Regions from separate parts of the Pseudarthrobacter siccitolerans genome, predicted to be linked through region 2. Evidence: predicted binding sites of a transcription regulator. Region 2 holds the regulator's gene; the other holds the start of a gene.

Region 1 (7,421 bases), 3.2 Mb from region 2:
TGCGGGTGGTGCGTTCCTGGACGAACAACTACGCGGGTCTGGCCAAGGTCCACCAGCTGGTGACGGATATCGTGGCCGGCGGCGTAGGCCGTGACGAGGCGATCCGCCGCCTTGGCGAGGCCATCACCAGCCCCAAGCCCTTCCCCCGGTGGCTGGTCACGGTGGCGTTCGGCACGTTCGCGGCGGCTTTTGTGGGCGTCCTGGGCGGCGGCCCGGTATCGTCTGTCATCGCCTTCGTCGTCAACATCGGCATCAGCCTGCTGGCCCGCCAGCTGGGCCGGTGGCGGGTGCCGGACTTCTTCATCACTGCCAGCTGTTCGTTTGTTGTGACCCAGCTGGCGCTGGTGCTCTGGCAGTTCGGGCTGACAACGTCTCCCGCCATCGTGGTGGTGGGCGGCATCCTCCTGCTCCTGCCCACGGGACGCCTCGTCTCCTCCGTGCAGGATGCGATCAACGGCTTCCCGGTCACGGCAGCTGGACGTTTCCTGTCCACACTGCTGACGTTCGGTGCCATCGTGGCGGGCATCGCCGTCGCGTTTGTGGTGGGGGAGCTGACGGGGATGCAGCGCATCGACGTCACGCAGACATTCCCGCCCGCCTACGACCTCTGGGTCCTGGTGCTCTTCGTGGCGGTGGCCGTGATGGCCATCGGAATCACGGAACAGACCAGCTGGAAGCTATTGCTGCCCACGGCAGGCGTGGGAGTGGCGGGCTACTTCGTCCTGCTCGCTGCCGGCCAGCTGGGAGTCGGGGACCGCTTCTCACCCGCCCTCGCTGCGGTGGTCATCGGCCTGCTGGCCCGGGTGGTTGCCCTCCGGATGGGGGCACCGCAGCTTGTGGTGGCCGTGCCGGCAGCATTGATCCTGTTGCCGGGCCTGACGATCTTCCGGTCCATGTACGTGCTCACCATCGAGGAAGCCGAGATCCTCCTCGGCGCCGGGGGAATGCTCAACGCCGGCGCGATCGTCCTGGGAACGGCGGGCGGGATCGTCCTGGGTGACACCCTCGCGAGGCCGCTGACCCGGAGCCTGGCGAGCAATGAGCGGCGCCGAGCCCGGCGCCGCTGACTGGATCTGCCGCTGATGGGTACCGCCTAAATCTGGCCGACCGGCAGCTTCTTCTCCGCCTGGAACACGTCCTCCACGCGGCCCTTGGCCCAGTAGCCCGAGAGCGAAACCTGCTTGCGGTCCAGGCCGCGCTGCTTGAACAAAACGTCGCGCAGGGCCTTCATGTAGCCACGCTCGCCGTGGGCGAAGACGTCCACGCGGCCGTCGGGCCATTCCGCGTCCGCCACCGCCTGGACCAGGAGGTTGCTCTCGCCGGCGGGGACTCCGTTGCGCCTGAGCCAGTGGAGTTCCACTCCGGCGGGGGCCGCGATGTGCTGGATGTCGGCGTCGGAATCGACTTCAAGGAACGCCAGGCCTGTCGCCTCGGCGGGCAATGATTCCACGCATGCCGCGATGGCCGGGAGCGCCGCCTCGTCGCCGGCAAAGAGGTACCAGTCCGCCTCGGGCGCGGGGTTGTAGGCGCCACCCGGGCCGGTGAACGTCACGGTGTCGCCGGGCTGCGCCGTGGCCGCCCAGGGACCTGCCAGGCCTTCGGCGCCGTGCACCACAAAGTCGATGGCCAGTTCGCGCGCGGCAGCATCCACCCAGCGGACGGTGTAGGTGCGGGTGAAGGGCCACTGCTCCCGCGGCATGGTTTCGCGGATGCTCCACAGATCCAGCGGGGAGGAGTATTCGACGCCGGGCTGCGGGAAGACCAGCTTGATGTACCGGTCCACAAAGTCATTGTTGGTGAAGTCCGCAAAGCCGTCCCCGCCGGCAACAATCCGAACCATATGCGGGGACAGTTCTTCCCGGCGGATCACGGTGAGGTTGACCTGCGGACGGCTTTTTTTGGTGGCGCTGGTGGCGGCGGGCATGGTGCTCATAAGGCAAGCCTAAGCTAGGGGACTGGCGGGAGCTCCCAGGTTACGTCCAGCGCACCCTGGGCGCGCAGGAGTTCGTTGACGCGGCTGAAGGGGCGGGAGCCGAAGAAGCCGCGGGACGCGGACAGCGGGCTGGGATGCGCGCTTGCCACCACGGGGGCCCCGTCCAGGAGCGGCCGGAGGCCTTCCGCGTCCTTTCCCCACAGCACGGCAACGAGGGGCATCGGTGACCCGTCCGTACGGTGCCTGCGTGCCACCGCGGTGACGGCCGCCGTCGTGATTTTCTCCCAGCCTTTGCCGCGGTGGGAACCCGCTGAGCCCGCCCGCACCGTCATGACCCGGTTCAGGAGCAGCACGCCCTGGTCAGCCCACGCGGAAAGGTCCCCGTGCACCCGGGCCGGAACTCCGAGGTCCGCTTCCAGCTCGCGGTAGATATTCGCGAGGCTCCGCGGGATGGGCCGCGTGTGCGGATCAACGGAAAAGGACAGCCCCACCGCGTGCCCCGGCGTGGGGTAGGGATCCTGGCCCACGATGAGGACCCTGACGTCCGCGAGCGGCTGCCGGAAGGCCCGCAGGACGTTCGACGGCGCCGGCAGGACATGGTGCCCCGCTGCCACTTCGCCGGCAAGGAAGGTGAGCACGTGGCGAAGTTCCTCCTCGACGCCCGCCAGCGCTTCTGCCCAATCGGGTGCCATCAGCTCGTCCAGGGGAAGCCGCGCGAGCTCGGCGAAACCCGGCGCGTCTGCCGGTTCCTGCGCCAGTTCGAACAAGGCATCTGATTCAAACACCGTCCCATTCTTGCAGGGGCGCCCTTGGCAAGGGGCCGGCAGCCCTTCCTGCCTGCAAATGACATGGGTGTTCTTCGCCCGTTAGCATGGGGGTCAGACATTTTCGCAAACAGCAAAAGGAGCGTGCAGTGGCGGAACCAGCTCGGGAGCACCTGCCGGAGCAGGAACCACGGCATTCGCTCCTGGCCGACTTTACGCTCCGTGACTCGCCGCTGAGCGAGCGGGACCAGCAGATGCTTGCCCTGGAGCGGCAATGGTGGAAGTACGCCGGGGCCAAGGAACAGGCCATCCGGGAGCTCTTTGACCTGTCTGCGACGCACTACTACCAGCTGCTGAATGCCCTCATCGATACCGAGGACGCACTGGCCCACGATCCCATGCTGGTCAAGCGATTGCGTAGACTACGTACGTCGCGTCACCGTGCCCGTACCGCACGGCGCCTGGGGTCCGACGCGTAAGACGCTCCCGCTGTGCCCTCCAGCAGCAAACCAACAAGGATGTCATCCACCATGACCAGATACGCCCGCGATGAATTCGACAAGGTCCCGGAGACTGCTTCGCGACAAGGTGTCCACCGCACGGCTTCCGCCCCTTCCCGGGTACGGTTGTGGCCGATCCTTGCGGTGGGCGTAGCCGCACTGGCCATCGGACTGGTGTCCTTCCTGATCCTCCCGAAGCTCGGTTTCAGCACCGCCGGCGACCAGGCATCCGTCAGCCAGGAGGCAGCGCCACTGGCCGGCACCGGTTCCACGCCTTCGGCGACTCCGGACACGTCCCCCTCAACCGAAGCACACCCCTCCGCTTCGGTTGAACCCGAACCGAGTGCCGAGGCCGAACCGGAGCCGAGCGCATCTGCCACGGCCCCGGCCTTGATCAACAAGGCGCAAGGCGTTGCCATTTACAACGCCACGGGGACAGCAGGGCTGGCCAGCCGGGTTGGCGGCACGGTCCAGGCTGATGGCTGGACGCTGGGGCAGGTGGGCAACTGGTCCGGCTCCCCGCAGCGAACCTCCATCATCTTCTACTCGGGAGCAGGCCAACTCGCCGGCGCCCAGGCCCTGGCGGACCTCCTGGGTATTCCCACGATGGTGAACAGTACCGAATTCCAGGTACCCCTGGTTGTGGTGCTCGGCCCCGGTTACCGATAAACAGCAATTGTCTTTATGGGCAAACAGCACGGGGATGTCCCTGCCTGGGTACCGGCTGTTACGCCTGAATAACTATTGCCGGTTGTCCCGGAGCCGTCCCGCTCCGGCCGCCATTGAGTTGGCTAGAGTGATTTTCAGGTTCGGTCCGGGCCAGCCGGCACAGCGGCGGGGACGCCCGGACACAATTGAAAGAGTGGTCGGACATGGCACTGGGAACCGTCAAATGGTTCAACGCGGAAAAGGGCTACGGCTTCATTACCGTCGACGGCACGGGCGATGACGTCTTTGTCCACTGGTCCGCAATCCAGGGCGAAGGCTACCGGGCCCTCGACGAAGGCCAGCGCGTGGAGCTCGAGGTGGGCGAAGGCGAGAAGGGCCCGCAGGCCGAAAGCGTCCGGCCGGCCGAGTGAACACCGCTTTCCTGCGTCCCGTGGACATCCGCCGGACGGTCCTGGCCGCGGCGGCCTGTTCTATCCTGGCCCTGGCAGCCTGTTCCGGCGCCACCGGCAATGCGCGGGTGGAACCTGTGGAGGCGTCCGGAGACGGCACTTTGAGGGTGGGGCTGATCCTGGACAGCACCGGCGACAACGCCTTCCTGAACGCACCGCAGCTGGCGGCCGCCAAGCTCGCAGTGCAGGAGATCAATGCCGCCGGCGGCCATAAAGGCAAGCCGGTGGAGCTCCTTCCCACCGGATCCGGGCAGGATGCGGCCGGGCAGGCCCAGGCCCTCGTTGCCGCTAAGGCTGACGTTGTCATCGGCCCCACCGATTCCAGCCACGCCGCCGCCGCCATCGACATCCTCTCCCGCGCCCGGACTCCGCTGATCTCGCCTGCCAACACGGCCGCCGGGCTGAGCACCGCCAACAGCGGCGGCTATTACTTCCGGACCGCAGCTGCCGACGTGGCGCAAGGCCCCGTCCTCGTGAAGCTCGCCAAGGACGCCGGCGCCAACACTGTTGCGGTGATGTACCAGGAAGGCTCCTACGGCAAGGACTTGTCTGCCGCCGTCGCCGCCTCTGCCGGGGAGGCCGGCCTGGCAGTGGCCGCCACTGCCGGCTTCAAGCCGGGCGAGGCGGGCAGTGCCGCTGCTGCCGTGGACAGGGCCAACGCGGACGCGGTAATAGTCATCGCCCGGGATGGTGCGCAGGGCGCCCTGGCCGAACTGGGCAATGCCGGCGTGGACGGGAAACGGATCATCCTCAGCGACGGCGCCTTCGCGCGATACGGCTCCCGCCTGCCGGCCAAGTCACTCGACGGCGCCCGCTCGGTGGTTGCCGGGCAGCTCCCCGAGGCGGACTTCCAGGCCAGGCTGCTCACGGTGGATCCGGGCCTGAAGGATGTATCCTTTGCGGCCGAGGCCTATGACGCCGTGACCGTTGCTGCCTTGGCTGCCGCCCGGGCGCAGGACGACGCGGGCCGCTCCATCGCCGCCAACCTGATCGCTGCTTCCGGAGGAACGGTGGAAGGATCCACCGGGAAACCGGCGGCCGACGCCTGCCTCACCTACAAGGACTGCCGGGCAGGGCTGATGTCCGGCCCGGATATTAATTACGACGGCGTGTCGGGCCCGGTTGCCTTCGACGCCAATGGGGACATCACCACCGCCACCTTCACCGTCTACACCTATGGGGCGGACAACAATCCTGCGCCCAGCGGCCGGGAGACTGCCGGGCGGGCTGCAGGCTGACCCGCCCGGGCCCGGCCTCACTGTTGGCCCGGCTTCGCTGTTGGCCCGGCTTCGCTGTTGGCCCGGCTTCGCCGTTGGCCCGGCTTCGCCGTGGGCTAAACAGGGAGACTGTCCGGCTTCTTTCGCTTGCACTCTCACGTGGGGAGTGCTAATTATTGAGTTAGCACTCTGACGTACCGACTGCTAAGCAAAGCTGGTTCCGGCCTGCGGCGCGCTGCACCGGTCGAGGAGCGAAGAAACACCTAACTGGAGTGAGATCCGCACCCGGAGGCATACAGAGGCCAACGGCGAAGGATCGTCCGTCGCGGGCACTGCAGCGAAGGTTCATTCTTAACGACTGTCCCGAAAGGACTATTGCCGTTATGGCCAAGATCATTGCATTTGATGAAGAGGCACGCCGCGGCCTTGAGCGGGGACTGAACATCCTCGCCGACGCCGTTAAGGTCACCCTCGGCCCGCGTGGACGCAACGTCGTCCTCGAGAAGAAGTGGGGCGCCCCCACGATCACCAACGATGGTGTTTCCATCGCCAAGGAGATCGAGCTGGACGATCCTTACGAGAAGATCGGCGCCGAGCTGGTCAAGGAAGTTGCCAAGAAGACCGATGACGTCGCTGGCGACGGTACCACCACCGCTACTGTGCTGGCACAGGCACTGGTGAAGGAAGGCCTGCGCAACGTTGCTGCCGGCGCCGACCCGCTGTCCCTCAAGCGCGGCATCGAGAAGGCTGTTGAAGCCGTCACCGCCGAGCTGCTGAACTCCGCCAAGGAAATCGAAACCAAGGAAGAGATCGCCGCTACGGCATCCATCTCCGCCGGCGACGAAGAAATTGGTGCCCTCATTGCCGAAGCCCTGGACAAGGTTGGCAAGGAAGGCGTCATCACCGTCGAGGAGTCCAACACCTTCGGCCTGGAGCTTGAGCTCACCGAAGGCATGCGCTTCGACAAGGGCTACATCTCCGCCTACTTCGTCACTGACGCCGAGCGCCAGGAAACGGTCCTCGAGGATCCGTACATCCTGATCGTCAACTCGAAGATCTCCAACGTCAAGGAACTGGTTGCTGTCCTCGAGAAGGTCATGCAGTCCAACAAGCCGCTGCTGATTATCGCAGAGGACATCGAGGGCGAGGCCCTGGCCACCCTGATCGTCAACAAGATCCGCGGCACCTTCAAGTCCGTTGCCGTCAAGGCTCCGGGCTTCGGTGACCGCCGCAAGGCGCAGCTGGCCGACATCGCCGTCCTCACCGGCGGCCAGGTCATCTCCGAAGAAGTTGGCCTCAAGCTGGAGAACGCCGGCCTGGAGCTCCTGGGCAAGGCACGCAAGGTTGTTGTCACCAAGGACGAGACCACCATCGTCGAAGGTGCAGGCGACGCCGACCAGATCGCCGGCCGCGTGGCACAGATCCGCGCCGAGATCGAGAACTCCGATTCGGATTACGACCGCGAGAAGCTGCAGGAGCGCCTGGCCAAGCTGGCCGGCGGCGTTGCAGTCATCAAGGCCGGTGCCGCAACGGAGGTTGAGCTCAAGGAGCGCAAGCACCGCATCGAAGACGCAGTGCGCAACGCCAAGGCTGCAGTTGAAGAAGGCATCGTCGCCGGTGGCGGCGTGGCCCTCATCCAGGCCGGTGCCAAGGCATTCGCCAACCTGCAGCTCTCCGGCGACGAAGCAACCGGTGCGAACATCGTCCGCGTTGCCATCGACGCCCCGCTGAAGCAGATCGCCTTCAACGCCGGCCTGGAGCCGGGCGTTGTGGTTGACAAGGTCCGCGGCCTGCCCGCTGGCCACGGCCTGAACGCTGCAACCGGCGAATACGTCGACCTGCTGGCTGCCGGTGTGAACGACCCCGTCAAGGTAACCCGCTCTGCCCTG
Region 2 (7,421 bases):
AAGCGAACAACGAATCCGTCAGTTCAGGCCCATGCGCCGTCATTAGATATCAACTTCATATCGGCCTCATATCGTTCCCGTTGCAGTTGCGCCGTTCGGCGCATCCGGCCGCTTTTGCCCGCCCGGGCTGTGCGATGCTGGAAATCCAGGGTGCCAATGAAGCACCGGGGCTGACCGGGGATCGGCCTATCCAACCAGGGAAGGACAGGCAATCACTTTGCCGGAAAACGCAGAGCCCCGCCGGGCCGGAAGAGTCTTGAACGGCGCCCGTTCAATGGTTCTTGCCGGGCTCCTGGTCGCGGTCCCTGTCTTTACCGGGTGCATTGCCGAACCGGACCCGGTTCCCACCGGTGCCCTTGCTTCCAGTCCCGCCGCCACGGGCAGCGTGTCCGGTGCACCATCCACCAGCGCCCCCCTGGAGACTACCCAGTCCTCCAACAAGGCGCCGGTCTACTGGATTGGCCGCAGCAACAGCAACGTCTTCCTCTACCGGGAGTTCAGGGATGTTCCGGAGCAGGAAAATCCCGTGACGCGGGCCCTGCGCGCGATGATGTCCGAGAAGCCCCTGGACCCGGACTTTTTCACGCCGTGGCAGAACCCCAGGCGGCTTGCAACGTCGATTTCCGGCAAGGACGTCATCACTGTTGATGTGTCGGAGGACGCCTTCAACAGCAACCTGGACGGCGACATGGCAGCCCGGGCCATCCAGCAGCTGGTCTACACGGCCACGGCGGCTGCGGCCAGCTCCGGGCTGATCGACTCCGGACAGCAGATCCGCGTACGCATACTGGTGGACGGGCACACCGACTACATGGCGTTCAACCACGTTCAGCTGGGGTCCCTCATGGCGCGCACGGCGGGGCTCGTGGCTCCGGTGTGGATCATCGATCCACAGGAAGACGTTGAGGTGGCTGACGGCAGCGTCAAGATCACCGGCCGGAGCACGGCTGCCGGCGGCAAGCTCCGCTGGCAGATCCTGCGCTCCGGGGAGAATGGAAACAAGACGCCGTTCCTGACGGGCGAAACCACCGCTGCGGCGGACCCTGCACAGGCGGGAGTCTTTACGCTTGCGCTGACCCTGCCTGCCGGGGATTACGAACTCCGCGTGGGGCAAACCTCGAACCCCGATGGCCAGCAAAACGGCAGCGAGGACACCCGGGGCTTCAAAGTACGCTAGCCGCGGCTGTTCAGGCTGCGGGCTGCGCCCAGCGCCCGAGGATGTCGCTGGCGAGGACGACGGCGGCCGGGCCGGCGGTCGATGAGCGCAGGACATGGTGTCCCAGGAGGGCGGTCACAGCGCCCTGGCCGCAGAGTCTTGTCACCTCGCGCTGGCTGATGCCTCCCTCGGGGCCGACGATCAGGAGTACTTCCCTCGGCCCTTCCGCAGCATCACTTGAGAACCACGATTCCAGGACCACCCGCAGGGGACGCACGGCGTCCTCGTGCAGGATAACGGCAAGGCCGGCCGCCTGCACAACAGCAGCGAGGCCAGCGGTGTCGACGGCGGCCCGCACCTCCGGGATCCAGGCGCGCCTTGCCTGTTTGGCGGCCGCGGTAACAACCGACTGCCACTTTGCGTGGGCCTTGGCCGCCCGGTCGCCCTTCCAGCGCACAATGGACCGTTCGGACTGCCAGGGGATGACGGCGTCGATCCCCAGTTCGGTGGCGGTTTCGATGGCCAGTTCATCCCGGTCGCCCTTGGCCAGGGCCTGGACCAGCACCAGCCTGACGCCGGGCCGGTCCTCGACCGCGAGGGATGTGCATTCGACCTCGAGTCCGGCGGCGGAGGCGGCCAGCACTTTGCCGCTCATCCGGGTGCCGGCGCCGTCGACGATGTCCACGGGCTCTCCCGGAGCCAGCCGCTTAACGGTCACCGCGTGCCGGGCCTCCGGTCCCTCGAGGACGAAACGGCCTTTGGGCGCCATCTGGTCCAGGGACCCGGGGGCCGTGAAAAAGACGGGGTTGCTCACCGCTACAGGTTACCGAACCGGTCCCGGAGCTTGGCGAACATACCGCCGCTGGCGGCGAGCTTGCCCTCCGTGATCTGTTCGCCACGAAGCTTGGCGAGCTGGCGGAGGAGGTCCTCCTGCGCCGCGTCCAGCTTCGCCGGAGTCTCCACCTGCAGGTGGACCTTCAGGTCGCCACGGCCGTAACCGCGCAGGTGGGTCACACCCAGCCCGCGCAAGGTGATGATCTCGCCTGACTGGGTTCCTGCCTTCACGTCGATCTCCTGGGAACCGTCGAAGGTTTCCAGCGTGACGTCGGTTCCCAGGGCAGCTGCCGTCATGGGGATGTTCAGGGTGGCGTGCAGGTCGTCGCCTTCCCGCACATAGGTGGCGTCGTTGTTGACGCGGATTTCAACGTACAGGTCGCCTGCGGGGCCGCCGGCAGGACCGGCTTCGCCCTGGCCGGTGAGCTGGATGCGTGTACCGGTCGCGACGCCGGCGGGAACCTTGATGGTCAGCGAACGCCGGCTGCGGATGCGGCCCTGCCCGTTGCACTCGTTGCAGGGGTCCTTGATGACGGTTCCGAAGCCTTCGCAGGTGCCGCACGGGGCGGCCGTCATGACCTGGCCCAGGATGGACCGGACCGCGCGCTGGACCTGCCCGCTGCCGCCGCAGATATCGCAGCGCTCCGGGTGTGTGCCAGGCCGGCAGCATGAGCCGTCGCAGGTGGGGCAAACCACCGCGGTATCCACTTCAAGCTTCTTGTTGACGCCGAACACGGCGTCGCGGAGCTCGATCCGGACGCTGATGAGTGCGTCCTGGCCGCGCCGGACACGCGATGCGGGGCCGGAGGAACCACCGGCCCCGAAGAACGTGTCGAAAATGTCCTGGAACGCGAAGCCCTGGCCGGCGTAAGCCCCGCCGCCGAAGCCGTTGTCCGTGCCGTTCTCGTTGCCGGTGGTGTCATACACCCGGCGCTTCTGGGGATCAGAGAGCACTTCGTAGGCGTGGGTCACGGCCTTGAACCGGTCCGCAACGTCCTCCCCGGGATTAACGTCCGGGTGGAGGGTGCGGGCCAGCTTGCGGTAGGCCTTCTTAATCTCTTCTCCGGTAGCGTCCGGTGAGACTCCAAGGACTTCGTAGTGGCTGCTCAAAGTTCGTATCTCTTCCTTGTTGTTCTGCCTGCAGTTGTGCTGCGGGCACTACTGTTCGTGCCTGGGCGCTGAACGGTGCGGGTCAGGGTCCCAAAATCCGTGACAGATATCGGGCCACGGCCCTGACCGCTGCCATGGTGGTGGGATAGTCCATCCGGGTGGGGCCCAGCACGCCGATTTTCGCGACACTGTCGGGCCCATACCCCGTGGCGACTACCGAGGCCTCCGCCAGACCGTCGTAGGGGTTCTCGCGGCCGATGCTGACGGCCACCCCCCGGTGGTCCTGCGCCATCTCGCTCAGGAGCCGCAGCATTACCACCTGTTCCTCCAGGGCCTCCAGGACAGGGCCGATGCTGAGCGGAAAATCTACGTTGGAACGGGCAAGGTTTGCCGTCCCGGCCATGACCATCCGGTCCTCCCGGCTGCTGTGGGCCAGGGCTTCCAATCCATGGGCCAGCGCCTGGGCCGCCTGCCGCTGCGCGGGAGCAACGCCGGACACCACCGCGGGCAGCGACTGCGCCAGCTGGCTCAGTGCCGTCCCGGCGAGGGAGCCCAGGAAACGGGCTCGCAGCGTGGCGATGGCGTCGTCGCCCAGGTCCTGCCCGACGTCGATGACCCGCTGCTCCACCTTGCCGCTGTTGGCGATGAGCACCACCAGCACCTTCCGTGGTGCAAGGAGGACAAATTCGATGTGCCGGACCACTGCCCGGTTGAGGTGCGGATATTGGACGACTGCCACCTGGTTCGTCAGCTGGGACAGCAGCCGGACCGTGCGGTCCAGGACGTCGTCGAGATCGTCAGCGCCTTCCAGCAGGGACTGGATGGCCCGCCGTTCGGCCTGGGACAGCGGCTTCACCGCGGAAATCTGGTCCACGAAGAGCCTGTAGCCCTTGTCCGTGGGAATGCGGCCCGCGCTGGTGTGGGGAGCAGTGATCAGCCCTTCGTCCTCCAGGGCGGCCATGTCGTTGCGAATGGTGGCGCTGGAGACACCAAGATGGTGCCGTTCCACCAGGGCTTTGGACCCGACAGGCTCGCGGGAGTGGACGTAGTCCTCCACGATGGCCCGCAGTACTTCCAGCTTGCGCGGCTCGCTCACTCTCCACCTCCATCCAGGGTTCAGGGCAGCCGTTCCGCCCGCACCGTAGCTCGCAGGGGTTAGCACTCGACATGCCTAAGTGCTAACAGTCTATTATGACTCGCCCCGTTGTTAGCATTGGTACCGCTCCGGGCGAAATTCCGGGCCAGCATCCAGCACGAAGCGGAGTTAATCCATGCAATACCAGAACTGGGGAGCCCAGGACCTGAGCGCGCCCGCACGGACGCAACTGCCTGAAGTGCCGGTAGAGCGAGGAATGGTGCTGGAGGAGGTCCAGTCCGGCTGGGTTGGCGCAGTGACCCGGGTGGAAAAATCGGGCGGCATGCATGTGGTGGCGTTGGAGGACCGCAGGGGCAACTCCCGGTCCTTCCGGCTGGGCTTCGGTTTCCTCCTGGAAGGCCAGGCGATCCGGCTGATGCCGCCCGTTCCGAAGCAGGCCCAGGGCAGTGGTCCGGCCGCCGGCAGGACAGCCTCGGGTTCGGTCCGGGTGGCGGGGCAACGGGCACAGGTGGCCAAGGCGAGCCGCATCTGGGTGGAGGGAAAGCACGACGCCGAACTGGTGGAGAAGGTATGGGGTGACGACCTCCGGGTGGAGGGCATCGTCGTCGAACCCCTGCACGGCATTGATGACCTGGCGGCGGCCGTGGCCGATTTCAGGCCCGGTCCCGGGCGGCGCCTCGGGGTCCTCGTGGACCATCTGGTGCCCGACTCCAAGGAGTCGCGCATTGCCGACGCCGTGATGGCCTCCCCCGGTGCGGCGGGAAATGTCCTGATAGTGGGCCACCCCTACGTTGACGTCTGGCAGGCGATCCGGCCGGCCGTCCTGGGCATCGCGAGGTGGCCCGAGGTGCCCCGCGGGCAGGACTGGAAGACCGGCATCCTCAAGGCGTTCGGCTGGCCGCACGCCACCAAGGAAGACATCGGGCTGGGCTGGCAGAAACTGCTGGGCGCCGTGCGCACCTACGCGGACCTGGAGGCGTCGCTCCTGGGCAGGGTGGAGGAAGTGATCGACTTCCTCACCGTTCCCTGAGCTGACAAGGGTCCCAACCCGCGCCCGTCTGGCGGTTTCATCGGGCCTCGTTGCCGGGGACAGCGGAAAGGGCGGGCGCGGACGCCTGCACCAAGTATTCTTGGTACTGCGGTATCTGCCGATGGCAGGGCCGCAGCAGATACCGGCATTCTTAGTCAGCACCATTGCACTTTCGAAGGAACAGACTGTGGCAGAAAACGCACGTGATCACAGGGACAGCCAGGGCGGCCAGGGCCGTTCGGAGTACCATGGCGTCCCGGCGAATGCGCTGCCGCTGACGGCCAGCGAGGACAGGCAGTGGGCCACGCTCTCGCACTTCGGCGGGATCCTGGGCTGTGTTCCTGCGCTCCTGATCTTCCTGATCTTCCGCGACCGCGGCCCCTTCACCGCCCAGGAGTCCAAGGAAGCGCTGAACTTCAGCCTGCCGCCCACCATCGCTGCCGTCGTGGCCAACATCCTGGTGTTTGTGCCTGTGGTGGGCAACATCTTTGCCGTGCTCGCCACGCTGATCTGGATTGCCCTGACCTGCTTCTCCGTGGCGGCCGGCATCCATGTGAACCGCGGGCAGCCGCACCGGTACCAGTACAACCTCCGCTGGATCAAGTAGTCCCCACCGGCACCCTAGCCTCGCTTCGCTTCGGCCAGGGAACTCTGCCGGCGTGGGCCCACCCCGCGGCGGGGCTAGCCGACGCCGGGCTGCCGAGCCTCGCCGCGCACACCGCTCCGAGCAACCGGCCGCACGTCACGCTTGCCGCCGGCAACGAACTGTTCCTTGATACCGGGACGCCGGATCTGAAGCGACCCCGTCAGGGCCTGCTTCAAGGCCGGGGTTGGACGATCAGTCCGGAAGGACCCTGCGGACCACCGCATCGGCCAGCAACCTGCCTTTGAGGGTGAGGACAAGCCGCCCCCGGAATGCTGCCGCCGGCTCCACCAGGCCGTCTGCGATCAGGCCGGCCACCTCATGCCTGCCGTCTGCACCGAGCGTGGACACTGCCAGCCCGGAGTGCAGCCGTGCCTCAAGCATCACCCGCTCCACGTTCCGGGTTTCCGGGTCCAGCGTTTCCCGGCCTGCAGCAGGCGAGAGACCCTGGGCCAGGCGGCCGGCGTAGGCCGTGGGGTGCTTGACGTTCCACCAGCGGACGCCGCCTACGTGGGAGTGCGCACCGGGCCCGATCCCCCACCAGTCATCGCCGCGCCAGTAGGCGAGGTTATGGCGGCAGGCCTGCTCCGGCGTGCGGGCCCAGTTGCTGACCTCGTACCAGCCCAGGCCGGCTTCCGTGATCAACTGGTCGGCAAGCTCATACTTGTCGGCGTGGTCATCGTCATCAATGCCAGGGACTTCACCACGGCGGATCTGGGCCGCGAGTTTGGTGCCGTCCTCCACAATCAGGGCGTAGGCACTGATGTGGTCGGGCTCGTAGGACAGGGCGGTTTCCAGGGAGTGGCGCCAGTCCGCGAGAGACTCGCCCGGCGTTCCGTAAATCAGGTCCAGGCTCACGGCCAGCCCGGCTTCCCGTGCCCAGCGGACTACTTGGGGAACGCGACTTGGGGTGTGCGTACGGTCCAGGACTTTGAGGACATGCGGGACGGCGGACTGCATGCCGAAGGAGACGCGGGTAAATCCTGCGTCCTTCAGAACCGCGAGGGATTCCGGGGTGACCGAGTCCGGATTCGCTTCCGTGGTGACCTCGGCGCCGTCGTCAATGCCCCACTGCTCGATGGCCGTCCGCAGGATCACGGCAAGGTCTTCCGCGGGAAGCAGCGTGGGCGTGCCCCCGCCGAAGAACACCGTGCTCAACTTGCGGGGAGGAAGGCCCGACGCCGAGAGGACCTTCGCTGCCATCGTCACCTCGGATGCAGCGGTGCCAGCGTAGGCGTCCTGGGACGCCCCGCCGCCCAGTTCTGTAGCCGTATAGGTGTTGAAATCGCAGTAGCCGCAGCGCACGGCGCAGAACGGAATGTGAACATACAGGCCGAACGCCCGGTCCGCCGAACCGTCCACTGCCTGGGCGGGCAGCAGACCGTCCGACGGCGCCGGGTCGCCGAGGGGAAGAGTGCTAGGCATTGCTGGGGCCTCCGGTGTTGCCGGACGCTGTGATCACTACTTCTTGGCCTTGTCCTTGGATTCGTCGGTAGTGAGGGCGGCGATGAAGGCTTCCTGGGGGACCTCGACCCGGCCCACCATCTTCATG

Evidence for each region. Region 2 encodes HrcA, which represses chaperone genes, less so after heat shock. Its sites were predicted from a motif close to TTNGCACTCGNNNNNNNCGAGTGCNAA; they were not measured.
Region 1: groL (chaperonin GroEL) is a predicted target of HrcA. The motif match lies at 5,714-5,740, and genes of this name have one in related genera.

The regions. Positions count from the first base shown of each region.
Region 1 covers NZ_JAUSXB010000001.1:3,675,924-3,683,344, forward strand. Annotated here, with positions in the region: gene QFZ36_RS17160 (threonine/serine exporter family protein) at 1-1,067, shown strand, start outside; gene QFZ36_RS17165 (siderophore-interacting protein) at 1,094-1,933, opposite strand; gene QFZ36_RS17170 (uracil-DNA glycosylase) at 1,948-2,718, opposite strand; gene QFZ36_RS17175 (DUF3263 domain-containing protein) at 2,847-3,176, shown strand; gene QFZ36_RS17180 (LytR C-terminal domain-containing protein) at 3,228-3,866, shown strand; gene QFZ36_RS17185 (cold-shock protein) at 4,070-4,276, shown strand; gene QFZ36_RS17190 (ABC transporter substrate-binding protein) at 4,273-5,553, shown strand; gene groL (chaperonin GroEL) at 5,916-7,421, shown strand, end outside.
Region 2 covers NZ_JAUSXB010000001.1:502,844-510,264, forward strand. Annotated here, with positions in the region: gene QFZ36_RS02330 (GerMN domain-containing protein) at 218-1,177, shown strand; gene QFZ36_RS02335 (16S rRNA (uracil(1498)-N(3))-methyltransferase) at 1,188-1,970, opposite strand; gene dnaJ (molecular chaperone DnaJ) at 1,973-3,100, opposite strand; gene hrcA (heat-inducible transcriptional repressor HrcA) at 3,183-4,196, opposite strand; gene QFZ36_RS02350 (DUF3097 domain-containing protein) at 4,372-5,226, shown strand; gene QFZ36_RS02355 (DUF4870 domain-containing protein) at 5,414-5,833, shown strand; gene hemW (radical SAM family heme chaperone HemW) at 6,065-7,294, opposite strand; gene lepA (translation elongation factor 4) at 7,331-7,421, opposite strand, start outside.